DNA from 2 places in the Yersinia hibernica genome. Region 2 is predicted to be linked to the other one. Evidence: predicted binding sites of a transcription regulator. Region 2 holds the regulator's gene; the other holds the start of a gene.

Region 1 (8,081 bases), 200 kb from region 2:
GCCCACTACATGGCGATAAACCTGATATGGCAATAAGGTTTTTTCATGCTTACGCACATAATATAGCGTTTTTGAATCATTAGACCACTCAAAGCTACCCGACGTGTTGCTGATGACTTCCTGGTGCCAAGTATCATTGTGTAACTGCTTGATGCGAATGTCATATTGACGCCGTGATAAAAAATCTTCAGCCACCGCCAACAATTGATTATCAGGGCTAACATCCAAGTCCCCCAAAGTATAAAACTCACTGTCCACCGCACGTTGATTACCATCCAATAATGTTTCCCAACTGCTATCCGCCCAAACTGGCTGGCGCACATAAATGGCATACTCATTGCCCGGCTCAAAACGTGTTTGATAGCGGTAGCCATTGCGGGTATAGGGAACCGATTCTTCTTGCGGCGGAATGCGGGAAACCATCTCCTGATACAAAGTTTCACGTAGTGACTGCTGTGGTTTCAATACCGTTTCGGTGAAATCATTCTCAGCTTGCAAGTAGTTCAGCACATCAGCGTCAGTACGCTCATCATCACGTAGCCAATAATAATCATCGGTACGAACATCGCCGTGCATCGTCATCGGATAAGGGCGTTTAGCTGCCTTGGGAGGTATGGTCATTAGTTGAAGTATCCATCTATGTTCGTTACCGCGAGAGTGACACGATTACCGCTAGATGCCAAGCAGCAGCACATATCTGTAATTTAGTCTGTGGGGGCTAATTCAATGATAAAAAAGATAATAAACAGATGCGGGCTATGTTCGCACCAGCACCTGTTTGGGCATGACGACGTTAATTCCAGCGGCCAGCTTTAGGTGCGCAGCGTGTAGGTGATAGTGCCAGCTTTGCAGTCGAGTACAACCTGATACGTTTTATCGCCTTTACCGCCACGAGCGGTCAAAGGAACCTGCCAGACATCATCCTTGCCGGTAATGTCTGCCGCACTAATCCACACCACTGGGCTGTCTGTGCCCAACAGTTTTTTATCCGTTTCCCACCGCGTTATACGGTTTTGTAGAAAATCCCGTTTAACTTGAGTCGCGACTTGAGATTGATTTAGCCCAGTACAAGTCGGGACTTTTGCGACCCGCGGCTCCTCAGCCTGTACACTACTGATGACACCAGCCAATGCGGTGAATACTATCAAGGCGAGTCCAGTTTTTCTCATCATTCCTCCAGATATTATTATTTCTATCTTAGGCCGGAACAATGATTGAAAGGTAGGTTACAGAGTGAGTCGCGCCATAGCATTAAAGTGTTAATGCTACTTAATTAACACCGAGTAAATTCAATCACGTAGAACTGTTCCAGCCCCGGATAGATGTCCTTAATCACTTTTTTCAGTTCATCCAACGACATATTTTCTTGCTCAGCGTGGCGCTCCGTCAGTGTAGGCAATGTGACTGGGGTGACGGATTTGACCAAAATATTGCAGAAAAATACGCCATCTTCATAACGGCATACGCGCAGGATTTCCCCTGGGCGAAAGTCGGATTCGCGGCTATCGCGGATGGTTATCGTCTTACGATAGGCCAGAATATCCGCCTCAAACCGGCGAAAGAAGGTGATTTCACGATTCATTTTAGATCCTTTTTCACTTTCTGCCGCAATCAGACCGATTAAGCAGCTTGATTCTCTTCAAGTTTGGCTTTTTTCTCTGGCGCAATTTTTTCTACTTTTGCTTTGGGCTGCCCATCGGCGGATGCCGCCGGGTTAGCGCCACGCAAAATTTGCCCTAATGCATCTTTGTTCTCTGCCAGGAAGAAACTCAGGGCCTCGCGTTGATCTTCTTCAAGTGTTAAAGGTGACTGTGACAACCACTCCGACAAGTTGTCCGCCAAATCCAGCATTTTATCGTAGGCATCGGCTTCTTTTTTGGTTGTGAAAGTCATTTTTTCCTCACCCTGTCTTACCACGACGAATTTTATTTCAACGGCCATTGCTACGCGTCCTCTTCACTTACCGATAACTGTACATAAACACAGTATAATGTGATGTGTTGGGGCGATGCAACCGCCATCGCCCTTCACTGTGATTATTTTAATAAACGGGCTTTGCAGTTTTTGCCTTTGAGCTTGCCTTGCTGTAACTGTTGCAGTGCTCGTTTTGCACTCGCTTTGCGGATAGCGACATAAGCATGGACCGGAAACATATCTATCTTACCCACATCCGCGGCAGTCAGGCCGGCATCCCCGGTTAAAGCGCCAAGTATATCGCCGGGACGGATTTTAGCTTTACGCCCACCATCAATGCACAACGTCACCATTTCGGGTTCTAGCAATGCATTGGCACTGCGGCTTACCTGCTCGGCTGGCGTCCATTTCAGTTTGATTTGCAGATAATCTTCAATAGCATGAGCGCGGGTCATTTCCTGCGGGGTACACAGGCTCACGGCAAGGCCGCTCATCCCTGCCCGCCCAGTGCGGCCAATGCGGTGCACATGAACTTCGGGGTCAAAAGCCAATTCGAAATTGACCACCAATTCCAGATCTTTAATATCCAAACCACGGGCGGCAACATCAGTGGCGACTAATACCCGGCAGCTGCGATTGGCAAAACGAACCAGCACCTGATCACGGTCACGCTGCTCTAAGTCCCCGTGCAAGGCCAACACGCTAATGCCACGGGATTCCAGTGTTTCATAAACACTCTGACAATCTTTCTTAGTGTTACAGAACACCACACAAGATGCGGGCTGATAGTGACTGAGCACCGAGGTCAACAGGGGTAACCGTTTTTCGCGGGTGGTTTCGATAAAGACTTGTTCAATCGCCGGGGCTTCATCACCATCATCAACTTCAACATTTATTGGCTGGCGCTGAACCCGCGCACTAATTTGCTCAATACCGGCCGGATAGGTGGCGGAGAACAGCAATGTCTGGCGTTGTGGCGGGGTGTAGGCAATCACATCATCAATAGCATCGGTAAAGCCCATGTCCAACATGCGATCGGCTTCGTCCAGCACCAGAATTTTGAGTTCATCCAGCGCCAACGTTTTCTTACGTAAATGCTCCTGAATACGCCCCGGCGTGCCAACGACAATGTGGGGCGCATGCACCAGAGAGTCCAACTGGTGGCCCATAGGTTGGCCGCCGCACAAGGTCAGGATTTTAATGTTTTGAGTAAAACGCGCCAATCGGCGCAACTCTTTGCTGACCTGATCGGCCAACTCTCGGGTGGGGCACAGCACCAAAGCTTGGGTCACAAACTCACCCACCGCAATTTTGTCCAGCAAGCCAATGCCGAATGCCGCTGTTTTGCCACTGCCGGTTTTAGCTTTTGCCCGGACATCCTGCCCGTTGAGGATGGCCGGCAGTGCTGCGGCCTGTACCGGAGTCATCTCGGTATAGCCAAGTTCATTAAGATTGGACAGCTGCTCAGCAGGCAGTGTCAGGGAAGAAAAGGACGTTGTGCTCACGGCAGTAACTCTTATAACTGGATGGAATGACAGCGATGGCCTGACGGCGAGCGCAAGATTTTGGCGCGATAATACCAGAGATAGCGCCATTCCCGGAACTATACCGCATCAATACCGCGAAAATGGCGTGATTCTCGGCTTTGGTGTCGCCACGCAATCGTTTTCGTCGCCATTTTGCCGTATACTCAGGCCCGTAAAATTCATCTCGCGTCAAATGACTGTGTAACTTTTCCACTGATGTAGGTACCTAACTATGCTGACTATTGGAACCGCCCTGCGCCCCAATGCCACCCGTGTCATGTTGCTTGGCTCTGGAGAGCTGGGTAAAGAAGTGGCGATTGAATGCCAGAGGCTGGGGCTGGAAGTGATTGCCGTTGACCGCTACGCCGATGCACCCGCGATGCATGTTGCTCATCGTAGCCATGTTATTAACATGCTGGATGGCACAGCACTTAAGCAGTTAGTCGAACAGGAAAAACCGCATTATATCGTGCCAGAAATTGAAGCTATCGCCACTGATATGCTGGTTGAGTTAGAGAATATAGGCCAGAAAGTGGTGCCCTGCGCACAAGCCACTCGCTTGACCATGAACCGCGAAGGTATCCGCCGTTTGGCGGCCGAAACCCTGCAATTACCGACTTCCAGCTATCGTTTTGCCCACACCGAGCACGAATTTCGCCAGGCGGTGAGTGAAATTGGCTACCCGTGTATTGTCAAACCGGTGATGAGCTCTTCCGGTAAAGGCCAGAGCCTGATCCGCCATGAAGAACAACTGCAGGCCGCGTGGGATTACGCGCAGCAAGGTGGCCGTGCTGGCGGCGGTAAAGTGATTGTCGAGGGGCTGGTGCGCTTTGATTTTGAAATTACTTTGCTGACCATCAGTGCCGTCGATGGCGTTCACTTCTGTGCCCCGATTGGTCATCGTCAGGAAGATGGCGATTACCGAGAATCCTGGCAACCACAAATGATGAGTGATATTGCGCTGGCGCGCGCTAAACAGATGGCTTCCCAAGTGGTAACAGCACTGGGCGGCTATGGATTGTTTGGCGTGGAATTGTTTGTGTGCGGTGACGAAGTTATTTTTAGCGAAGTGTCACCGCGCCCACACGATACCGGGATGGTGACATTAATTTCGCAGAATATGTCTGAGTTCGCGTTGCATGTGCGGGCATTTTTGGCTTTGCCGATTGGCACTATCCGTCAATATGGTGCGGCCGCATCGGCGGTTATCCTGCCCGAATTAACTAGCCACAACATTGCTTACCATGGATTGGAAGCCGCGTTGCAGGGTGACACACAGATTCGTTTATTTGGTAAACCCGAGATTGCCGGTAAACGGCGTTTAGGTGTGGCACTGGCAGTAGCTGATGATATTGACACCGCCATTGAAGTGGCAAAACGTGCCGCGAGTGCGGTTGTCGTGACCGGTCAGTAAACCCGCCGCCGATAATAAACCCGCCATCACCGCGGGTTTATTGGCATTAATCAGCAACACTGGGAAACTTACCCCTCATAGGGGTCTTCTATTTCGTCCGCGTCCGGTTCATTATCGCGCCGATAATCAGATTCGTCATGTTCATCAAAATCAGTCTCTTCAAAGATAGCCATAGCTTGTGGATCATTTTGATGGCGCTCGCGAATCTCCGCCGCCACCAAAGCAATCGCCTCGCCACTGCTCATGCCTTCCGACATGAATTGATGAATACGTTCCACAGCTTGTTGCTGTTCTTCATGAGAGAGTGAGGGCATACCCGCTAACATTAATTTATCTCCTACATATAATTGATTCAGTATACCTGTTTCTTATTATTTAAAGTAAATTGCTGTCTACGATAAATGACTGCTCGGCACCAATGCCCCCCAATCGCGGTAATTTGTGCTAATCTCCCCCCGTTGTTGGCGAAAATACCATTACGCCGTCTACTATGGCCAGCCGAAAGAAAAGAATCGTGACTCATGAGTGTGAAATCCCTGACTTTCAAAACCTTACCTTATCAACCCGATGCCCTGCTCCAGCACTTTGCTCCACTCGCTCATCAAGCTTGGGCCATGCTGTTGCATTCCGGATTTGCTGAACACAGCCATAGCCGTTTTGATATTCTGGTTGCCGACCCGCAGGTCACACTCACCACGTGCGGCGAGCAAACGGAGATTATCAGTGCGCAAGGAGAGTCACTATCATGTGACGATCCCTTCGGTTTGTTACAGCAACAGTTGGATAAATTCGCCCCGTCAATCCCCCCTCAGCCCGACCTGCCATTTCTCGGCGGCGCATTAGGGTTATTTGGCTACGATTTGGGGCGCCGAGTTGAGAAATTACCACAACTGGCCGAGCAAGATATCGCCTTGCCGGATATGGCGGTCGGCTTGTATGACTGGGCGCTAATTGCCGACCATCACTTGCAGAAACTGACCTTGGTCTGTCACGGTGATGCTGAGCAACGTCTGCTGTGGTTACAACAGCAGAAAAACCCTGCCCCCGTCGCACCATTCAAATTGACCAGCCCGTGGCAAGCTAATATGTCACGCGCGCAATATGGTGAAAAATTCCGTCAAATTCAGCAATATCTGCACAGCGGTGACTGTTATCAAATTAATTTAGCCCAGAGATTCAGTGCTGAATATCAGGGCGATGAATGGCAAGCTTTTCTGTCACTCAGCCGCAGTAATCGAGCACCCTTTTCCGCTTTTATTCGCTTAGCGCAAAACACTATCCTGAGTGTCTCGCCGGAGCGCTTTTTAGGGTTAGTCAACCACCAAATACAAACGCGCCCGATTAAAGGTACGTTGCCACGGCTTGATGATCCTGAGCTGGACCGCCAGCAAGCGGAGCGGCTAGCCCATTCGGCTAAAGATCGTGCCGAAAATCTGATGATTGTTGACCTGCTGCGCAATGATATTGGCCGGGTAGCACAGCCCGGAACCGTGCGGGTACCCGAGTTATTTGTCGTCGAGCCCTTCCCGGCCGTGCATCACTTGGTCAGCACCATTAGCGCAATGCTGCCTGAAACATCGCCACCTACCGCATTGTTGCGCGCCTGTTTCCCTGGGGGGTCGATAACCGGAGCGCCGAAAATTCGCGCCATGGAGATAATTGAGCAATTAGAGCCACAACGGCGCAATGCCTATTGCGGTAACATTGGCTATATTAGTTGCTGTGGCACGATGGACAGCAACATCACCATCCGCACCCTGCTGACGGAAAACGGTAAAATATACTGCTCTGCCGGCGGCGGCATTGTGGCTGACAGTCAGGAACAGGCGGAATATCAGGAAACATTGGATAAAATTGCCCGAATATTACCGCTACTGGAGAAGAGTTAATTAATGAGCGAGTGGATGCTGTGAGCCCTGAGTTTGTGCATCAATCTAGCCGGGCTTTGTCTGAATTTATTAGCCGATTCCAGCTACAACAGCCCCAACCGGGCAATTTTTCGGCCAATAGCCACCATGCCGCCGTCTTAATTCCTATTATTTGTCGGCCCGACCCCACCTTGCTGTTGACCCGGCGCGCTGATCATTTACGCAAACATGCCGGTCAGGTCGCCTTCCCCGGCGGCAAAGCCGACCCACAAGATGGTTCACTGATTGACACCGCGCTACGGGAAGCTGAAGAGGAAGTGGCTATCCCCATGTCTGCTGTGCATGTATTGGGGCAACTGGCACCTCTTGATAGCGTCAGTGGTTATCAGGTCACCCCTATTGTCGGCTTGGTTCCCGCGAATATTGCTTTTCAGGGTAATGAAGAGGAGGTCGCCGGGCTATTTGAAATCCCCTTATATGAAGCCCTCAGACTGTCGCGCTACTATCCACTCGATATTCATCGTGGAGGAGTCAATCACCGGGTCTATTTGTCATGGTATGAAAGCCAATTTATCTGGGGCCTGACCGCAGCGATTATTCGCCGCCTGGCGCAGCAGGTCAGTGTTTGACTTAATAAGCTGGCGAACAGTGCGGGTAATGAGTGACAAACTTCACAGCATGACGGCGAAAAAAACTGAATTACAGCATAAAGCGATCCCCATCACCTCATCACATCGACTTTTACTCTATTTTCTCTGCACAACCATTTTAAAAAAACTGTAAACTAGCCTGTCAGCGTTATGAAATATCTGTAAAATATCTTTCATCACTATAAACCACTAAAAATGTAGGGTTAAAAACGGATGGTGATAACGATGAGTGATAGTGATAATGACTAATTAGTTGCGAGAAATCATAGTTGCGGTATCACTTTGATACCGCGAGCACCAGTAGCACCCGACTTAGCAGGGCCCTGTGATAGCAATACTGAATAACAGTTACCTGCTGTTATCCACAGAGCTCTTATATACTTAATACAGATATTCTCATCAGAATTTATATGCACTGGGAATAACAAAAGGTTTTGTTAAGGAGTTTCAGCGTGATTAGCGTTTTTGATATGTTCAAAATTGGTATTGGCCCGTCCAGCTCCCACACTGTTGGGCCGATGAAAGCAGGCAAAGAATTTGCTGACTTGTTGGTCACACAAGGATTAATGCCATCGGTTACACGGGTGGCCGTCGATGTTTATGGCTCCCTGTCCCTGACCGGCAAAGGCCACCACACCGACATCGCGATTATTATGGGGTTGGCTGGCAATATGCCCGACACCGTGGATATCGACAGCATCCCCGCGTT
Region 2 (8,081 bases):
AGGTGTTTGCTTGCCGCCTACCTGTACTTTGATATCTATTGGGTATATTGCGACGAATTACCGAGAGATAAATAAAATAGCGGGAAAGCGAAGTAAGATTGTACCGACTCGCCAAGCTTAATCAATGAAATACCACGGAAGTGCCTTTTTCATCTAAGTGGTTTGGTTTTCCTTATCTTCTGAGGCAAAATTGGCGTAATGATATTTTCTTTAGATAACAGATAAGAGGCATGGCGTATGTTTACCGGTATTGTTCAAGGCACCGCGCCAGTGGTTGCCATTGATGAGAAATCTAACTTCCGCACCCATGTGGTAGAAATGCCAAGTGAGATGTTAGCTGAATTAGCCTTGGGTGCTTCTGTTGCCCACAATGGCTGCTGTTTAACAGTGACAGCAGTTGACGGAAATCGCATCAGTTTTGATTTAATGAAGGAAACGCTGCGCATTACCAATTTGGGGGATATTAAAGTTGGTGACGTGGTTAATCTGGAGCGGGCGGCTAAGTTTAGTGATGAAATTGGCGGTCATCTTATGTCCGGTCACATTATTTGTACTGCTGAAATAGCCAAAATATACACATCAGAGAATAACCGCCAGATCTGGTTCCGGATGCCAAATGTTGATTTGATGAAATATGTATTACACAAAGGTTTTATCGGTATTGATGGTATCAGCCTGACCATCGGTGAAGTGGTGGGCAACCGTTTTTGCGTACATTTGATTCCAGAAACACTGGCGCGAACCACCTTGGGGAAAAAGCGTCTGGGGCATCGGGTAAATATCGAAATAGACCCACAAACGCAGGCGGTGGTGGATACCGTTGAGCGCGTCTTGGCGCAACGCGATATTGCTCAAGCAGCAGTGGCTGCTGAAAAAGCGGTGCGGGAATAGAATAATAAAAAGCAGGGGGATATTCCTCCTGCTTTTAATATATTGAGTTTTAACAGATTAACGCGGAACGCGAATTCCACCTTCGACGCCATTTGGGCTGAATAATACTTGCCACAACTGTATATCTCTGGCGCGAAATGCGCCTGCACAGGCATTCAGATAATAGCTAAACATCCGCTCAAATCGCGGCGAGTAATTCTCAGCTAAAGTCGGCCATGCGGCTTGGAAACGTTCGTACCATGCCATCAGTGTTCGGTCATAATCAGCGCCAAAATTATGCCAGTCTTCCATAATGAAATAAGGTTCGCTGGCTTGAGCAATATGTTTCACCGAGGGCAGACAACCATTAGGGAAAATATATTTATCAATCCATGGGTCAACACTCAAATCAGTGCGATTCGCCCCGATGGTATGTAACAAGAATAATCCGTCGGGCTTCAAATTGCGGTTAACCACATCGAAATAGGTGCGATAGTTTTTAGGCCCGACATGTTCGAACATGCCGACTGAGACAATACGATCAAATTGCTCATTTAGATCTCGGTAATCCTGCAATAGAATCGTAACATCCAAGCCTTCACAACGTTTTTGCGCTAATTTTTGCTGTTCAGCTGAAATTGTCACACCGGTGACAGACACCCCGAAATGGCGGGCGGCATAAGCGGCAAGGCCACCCCAGCCACAACCAATATCGAGTAACTTCATACCCGGCGCTAATTGCAGTTTCTCACAGATCATCTGCAATTTGTTTATCTGAGCTTGCTCCAGTGTGGTCGCGTCTTTCCAATAAGCGCAAGAATATTGCATATTCGGGTCAAGTATGAGGCTGAACAGATCATTACCCAGGTCGTAATGTTCTTTACCGACAATCCAGGCTCTTTTCTTGGACTGCAAATTGATAAGGCGGGCCGCGCCAATGCGTAAAGTATCTTTGAGATGGTGGGGCAGTTGATTCTCTAAGCCAGCTCTGAGAACCCGTTGGAAGAAAATATCCAGCCGGTCACATTCCCACCAGCCATCCATATAACTTTCACCTAATGCCAAAGATCCTTCTTGTAATACCCGCTTAAAGAAGTCTGGGTTATTAACTCTAATGTCGAAGGGGCGTGAGCCATTGACTTCAATATCAGCCCGGTTCAGCATTTCTTGAACAATGCGAAACCACGGGTTTTCTTGAATACTCTGGTCTTCTATACAGGATGAACTCATAGCTTCTCCATCACTTTCTTCTGACTTATGACCCGCGTAACTAAATGACACACGCGAATACATACCAATAAAGTTGGTGTCTGGTATCCATTACGGATATACCCTTTGTACTTGACGTCGCAGTGGTGTTTGCGGCTCTCATTCAGAGTGCCAATCTAAGCGCTGAGCAACATGGGTTTAACCCATCTGTCATTCGCTTACTGCCTGGCTGCAACCTCAATAACGTTGAGTAAAAGAGGAAGATTAAGAAGATACCCTAATTACGCTTGGGTTTAGGGTGACTCATCCATAAGTGTAAATGTGACGCAATCCACGCATCCAGAAAGTGCTTAAGATAATGCTTTTTTTTAATGGTATTCTAATCGGTTAAATCGAGTATAGGCTTGCCGGGATGCTTTCTCAATAATAAATCGTACCCGGCATTGATGCGCCTTAGTGACTATTTCTATTGGGAATTATGACTCCGCGCAATTATAGTCATTATTGTTAGTATGGCTTTTTTCTTTCCTTAACGCGTAGCAATGAATGCCATAACCCAATGCCGCCAAAATGACCGTCGAGAGCATGACGGTCACGGTTGCGAGTAAGGGTTGGCTGATATAGGCCGACACCATCATGCTCGCAATAAAACACAAGCCCAGTTGCAGCGTATTTTGCAGTGCTGCGGCTTTGCCTGTATTCGCTGGAAAGGGCATTAATGCATTTGCCACGATAATAGGGTAGCAGGCACCATTCACAAGCGCCATTAAGCAGAAAGGAATAAGTAGGGTAACCAGTGTTGGTGTGGTCAAGGTGGCTATCAGATAAAGCGCAATCATGCTGATAGCATAACCGCTCAGTAGCCACGGCAGCAGTGTATTACCCTTAATCCGGCTCAGCGCACTGCGGCAACCAAATCCACCCAACAGGAAAGCTAATGTCTGCGGGACATAACTCAAACCAATAATATTCGGGCTATAGCCCATATCACCTAAAATAAACGGTGATCCTGTTAGCCAGGCGAAAAATCCTGCGCTGCAGGCCGCGAACATCATCACGTTGCCGCTAAACGCCGGGAATTTCAGCAATTGCCAGAAGCTCATGGCACTTTTGCTTTGGGTCGCAGGGTTTGGCGTGGTTTTTTTCCGTTCTTTCAGCAATGCGGTTGGGATCAGTAATAGCAATGTCGTTATCAATAAAACCACAAAAATTGACCGCCAACTGAAGTGGTTTAATAACCATGCGCCGAGCAATGGGGCCAGCGCAGGGGATAGTGCCACCAACGGCATAATGGTCGCAAATACCCGGTTGGCCTTGCCGTCGCGATAACGGTCTACGACTAATGCTTGCCAACTCACGGCGGCAGAACAGACTCCGATTGCCTGAATAAAGCGCAGGATCAGTAACTGTGTTGCCGTTTCAACCCATAAAATTCCCAGACAACCCAGAGCAAATAAACCCAACCCTGCTAACAACACGGGTTTACGGCCTAATTTGTCCGAGACTGGCCCCCAGATAAGCTGGGCGATAGCAAAACCGGCGAGAAAAATGCTGAGACTGGCACTGATAGAGCCGGCGGAGGTTTGTAACTCTTGTTGCATGGCACCAAAGGCGGGTAAATACATATCGGTCGCCAGGTATCCCAACATGCTTAAACCGGCAAGGTAGAACATGAAACTTGCAGACGTTTTCATTCTTTATTTCTCTTTATCATTTTTTTGCAGGTGATTGACTACTTTTAGCCATTTTATCATTAGGAATTTAGTGCGGGGGGCATTCTAGCCGCAGAGATATTCGGTTGTGAAACGGTAATATTTGCGACATGCTATCAAAAAATTTGATAGTCACTATTGCGTTTCGCTGAGGCAAAAAAACATGTGGTCAGAATATTCATTGGATGTGGTGGATGCGGTCGCTCGCACCGGGAGTTTCAGTGCCGCCGCTCAAGAATTGCACCGGGTGCCGTCCGCGGTCAGTTATACTGTACGACAATTAGAGGAGTGGCTGGCGGTCTCTTTATTTACGCGGCGTCATCGCGACGTAGAATTGACGGAGGCAGGCAGAGTTTTTATCAAAGAAGCCCGCGATGTTATCAAAAAAATGAATGACACACGCCGTCAGTGCCAGCAAGTCGCGAATGGTTGGCGCGGGCAATTAAATATTGTGATTGATAAAATCGTCAAACCACAGCGCAGTCGCCGTTTAGTGCAGGATTTTTATCGTCATTTCCCGGATATCGAATTGCGGGTGCGTTATGAAGTGTTTAACGGCGTCTGGGATGCACTGGTGGATGGGCAAGCTGATATGGCTATTGGGGCAACACGTGCTATCCCGGTGGGTGGGCGGTTTGTGTTTCGTGACATGGGTTTTTTGAGCTGGCATTGTGTGGTCAGTGTCAATCATCCTTTAGCCCAATTAACCGGGCCTATTAATGATGACCAGCTGCGGCCTTATCCCTCTTTGTGCCTGGAGGATACCGCGCGAAATTTACCTAAACGGGATACCTGGACATTGGATAATCAGCAGCGGTTAGTCGCACCGGATTGGGCGACGGGAATAGACTGCTTGTGTGAAGGGTTATGTATCGGAATGGTTCCGGCCCATATGGTGTCACCATTGATTCAACAAGGAAAATTGGCGGCATTAACACTGACAGAGCCCCTGCCGGACAGCCCGTGTTGTTTGACCTGGGAGCAGCATAATCATTCCCCAGCCTTAGCATGGATGCTGGATTATCTGGGTGACAGTGTCACGCTAAATGATGAGTGGCTAAAAGATGATAATGATGGCACGCCGGGAGCGGCAGGATGAGCTGCCGGTAACCTGTGGGGCTACCGGCAGGGGAAGCTTAACGGCGATAATCGCGATAGGGGCCATCAGCAACAGAGCGGCGCTCTATCAGTTTCGGATGGACTTCAATGGTTTGCGGGTCTTCGCGTTTACTGACAATACGGTCGAGTAACATGGCAAAAGCCATTTCACCCAATCTCTCTTTGGGTTGATGAATGGTGGTCAGCGCCGGTGAGAAATAGCGGGCATTGCGCACATTATCATACCCGATCACTGAAATATCTTGTGGCACTCGCAGGCCCAGTTCATCCGCAGCACATATTGCGCCCATTGCCATAATATCGCCACCACAGAACACGGCCGTCGGACGATGTTTTTGTGTCAGAATTTGGTGCATAGCCTTATAACCAGACTCCGGCTCAAAATCGCCTTGCACCACCCACTCATCACGTAATGGAATATTGGCTTCTTCCAGGGCTTTCAAAAAGCCCTGATGGCGGCCCCCCCCGGTATTACGCGATAATTGACCAGGAATAGCGCCAATATCGCGGTGACCGCGCTCGATAAGATAACGACCGGCTAAATAGCCGCCTTCGAAAGCATTATCAATAATCGAGTCGGTAAAATCGCCACGAGCAGTGCCCCAGTCCATCACCACCATAGGGATATTGCGATAATCTTCCAACATTCCCAGTAATTGTTCCGGATATTCAGAACACATCACCAATAATCCATCGACACGTTTTTGTGCCAGCATGGCCAAATAGGCTTTTTGTTTATCCAGATTATTATGTGAGTTACATAAAATGAGGGTGTAACCTTGGCTATAACAGCTATTTTCAACTGCCTCGATCACTTCAGCAAAATAGGGTGCTTCACTGGATGTCGCCAATAAGCCAATGGATTTGGTGTGATTGACTTTCAAGCTACGGGCCACCGCGCTGGGTGAATAATGCAGCTCTTTAATGGCCGCCCACACAGCGGCCTTGGTATTTTCGGCGACGAAACGAGTTTTATTGATAACGTGCGAAACGGTGGTGGTGGACACACCCGCGTGTTTGGCCACATCTTTAATCGTTGCCATAGAAAAAATGACTCCTAAGCTCACCTGTTACAGCAGGTAAGTATTATGTTAATCGTTTGCCTGCATGACTCGAATACCGCTCAGACAGCAACACGATAGTGGGCTGGCGAGCGAAGTCAGATGGTGGTCTGAGCCTATTTATTGGATGTTATTAGTCAGTATGCAGTTATGAACTGCGAATTTTGTCTGATCTGGAGGAAAAGTGGAAGCGCTAATCAATGTTATAAAGTGCGTAATGAGCACAAGATTTTTTTCCCTAACTGTGGGAAAATGATTTGACGCACTCATTGTGTGCCTTTTCCCTACTAAAATTAACCGGCTGAGGAGTTTTTATGGATACCAATCTGAAGATGTCGCTAATTACCACTGTTGGTGCGCTGGCAATGATTATTGTCTTTAGCTTCGTGGCGGTAATGAATTAATTCACCTGCATGCCGGTGATAAGTAGGGCGGTTTACCCGCCCTTAATTATTGCGCCGCGATTAAGCTAAATTCTGCTCAACAAAAGACCAGTTAACCAAAGCCCAGAAGTTCTCCAGGTATTTTGGTCGCGCATTACGATAATCAATATAATAAGCGTGTTCCCATACATCCACCGTCAACAGCGGCTTATCTTGGGTCGTCAGCGGTGTTGCTGCATTTGATGTACTGACAATGGCTAGGGAGCCATCCGCTTTTTTGACCAGCCACGTCCAGCCCGCACCAAAGTTTTTCACTGCGGCATCAGTAAATTGTGCTTTAAATTCAGCGAAAGAACCGAAAGATTGCTGAATGGCAGCGGCAATTTTGCCTGTCGGTTCGCCGCCCCCATTGGGTGACAAACAGTGCCAGTAAAAGGTGTGATTCCAGACTTGGGCCGCATTATTAAAGATGCCACCACTGGAGGTTTTGACTATCTCTTCCAGGGTTTTACCCGCAAATTCGGTATCTTTAATCAGATTATTGAGGTTGACCACATAGGTGTTGTGGTGCTTGCCGTAATGGTATTCCAGCGTTTCAGCAGAAATGTGCGGTTCCAGTGCATTTTGTGCATAAGGTAATGCCGGTAATTCAAAAGACATCGCGCTCTCCTTTCGGGGTTGCTCAGGGTGTTTGCTCCTCAAATTCAATCATTAGCCAGCGCTAAGAAAGGTGAGGGGCGGTTAAAATCGTAATTGTTGTATTTTTGTTGTGGGTATTAATTTTAACAACTTTCGGCAGGAATAACAGGTATAACCACACAGATTAATGGGGAATGGCACCCGATAAGCCTATCGGGTGTGGTGATGCGATTAGCGGATGGTTTTCGGTGTTACGACACGGCGAGCGCCGACATAATGATCTTGCCAATAGTCATTATCCATCATGCTAATGCGAATTTCTTCACCGGTTCGTGGGGACTGAATAAACTTTCCGTTGCCTAAATAAACCCCAACATGGTCAGCAACACCACGGTTGGCAATATTGAAGAACACTAAATCACCACTTTCTAATTCAGCGCGTTTCACCGGTGCTGCATCACGTAAATGATACATTTCATTAGCGGTACGTGGCATTTTTATCCTGATGACATCTTTATAGGCATAATAAATCAGCCCGCTGCAATCAAAACCGGTATTAGGGGAGCTACCGCCCCAGCGATAAGGTTTACCGACTTGCTTCATCAGTTTACTCATTGCAGTCTGTTTGGCGTGTTGGTAGCGTTTTTTATGAGCAGGGCTGAGCTTTATTTTATTATTTAGCGCTAATTCAGTATTGGCTTTACCTTGAGCTTTATTTCGCTGGCGACCATAAGCGACTTTTTCTTTTTTGCTAACGGAGGCTTTTTTATTGGCGGTAGTTTTAATATGAGATGCTTTATTCGCCATTGCTTTATTGCTATTTAATTTCTTATTGGTGGGTTTACTGACCGCTTGTGCTTTCTTCTTTATGGTTTTACTGGCAGTGGCGGCGGTTGTTTTATTTGTGATGTTTTTACTGGTGGCTTTATTGTTATCAACTTTAGTTTTTTTGATATTTTTATCAGCTTTGCGTTTTTTACGCTCATCAGCGCTGGCTTGACTGATTTGACCTTTCTTTTGCTCAGCCGAGACGTGAGCCTGCGGTGACGCGTGCGCGAGGTTTAGAAATAACTGGGTAAACAGCAGCA

What was found. Region 2 encodes PurR, which represses purine synthesis genes. Its sites were predicted from a motif close to CANGCAAACGTTTGCNTG; they were not measured.
Positions count from the first base shown of each region.
Region 1: a site for PurR is predicted at 3,570-3,587, ahead of purT (formate-dependent phosphoribosylglycinamide formyltransferase). Genes of this name have one in related genera too.

Region 1 covers NZ_CP032487.1:1,494,458-1,502,538, reverse strand. Annotated here, with positions in the region: gene D5F51_RS06975 (S9 family peptidase) at 1-621, opposite strand, end outside; gene yebF (protein YebF) at 813-1,169, opposite strand; gene yqfB (N(4)-acetylcytidine aminohydrolase) at 1,274-1,582, opposite strand; gene D5F51_RS06960 (YebG family protein) at 1,621-1,941, opposite strand; gene dbpA (ATP-dependent RNA helicase DbpA) at 2,037-3,419, opposite strand; gene purT (formate-dependent phosphoribosylglycinamide formyltransferase) at 3,673-4,854, shown strand; gene D5F51_RS06945 (YoaH family protein) at 4,923-5,180, opposite strand; gene pabB (aminodeoxychorismate synthase component 1) at 5,376-6,743, shown strand; gene D5F51_RS06935 (CoA pyrophosphatase) at 6,764-7,351, shown strand; gene D5F51_RS06930 (L-serine ammonia-lyase) at 7,825-8,081, shown strand, end outside.
Region 2 covers NZ_CP032487.1:1,692,256-1,700,336, forward strand. Annotated here, with positions in the region: gene D5F51_RS08000 (riboflavin synthase subunit alpha) at 238-891, shown strand; gene cfa (cyclopropane fatty acyl phospholipid synthase) at 949-2,100, opposite strand; gene punC (purine nucleoside transporter PunC) at 2,556-3,773, opposite strand; gene punR (DNA-binding transcriptional activator PunR) at 3,955-4,890, shown strand; gene purR (HTH-type transcriptional repressor PurR) at 4,928-5,953, opposite strand; gene cydH (cytochrome bd-I oxidase subunit CydH) at 6,286-6,375, shown strand; gene sodB (superoxide dismutase [Fe]) at 6,436-7,014, opposite strand; gene D5F51_RS08035 (C40 family peptidase) at 7,225-8,081, opposite strand, start outside.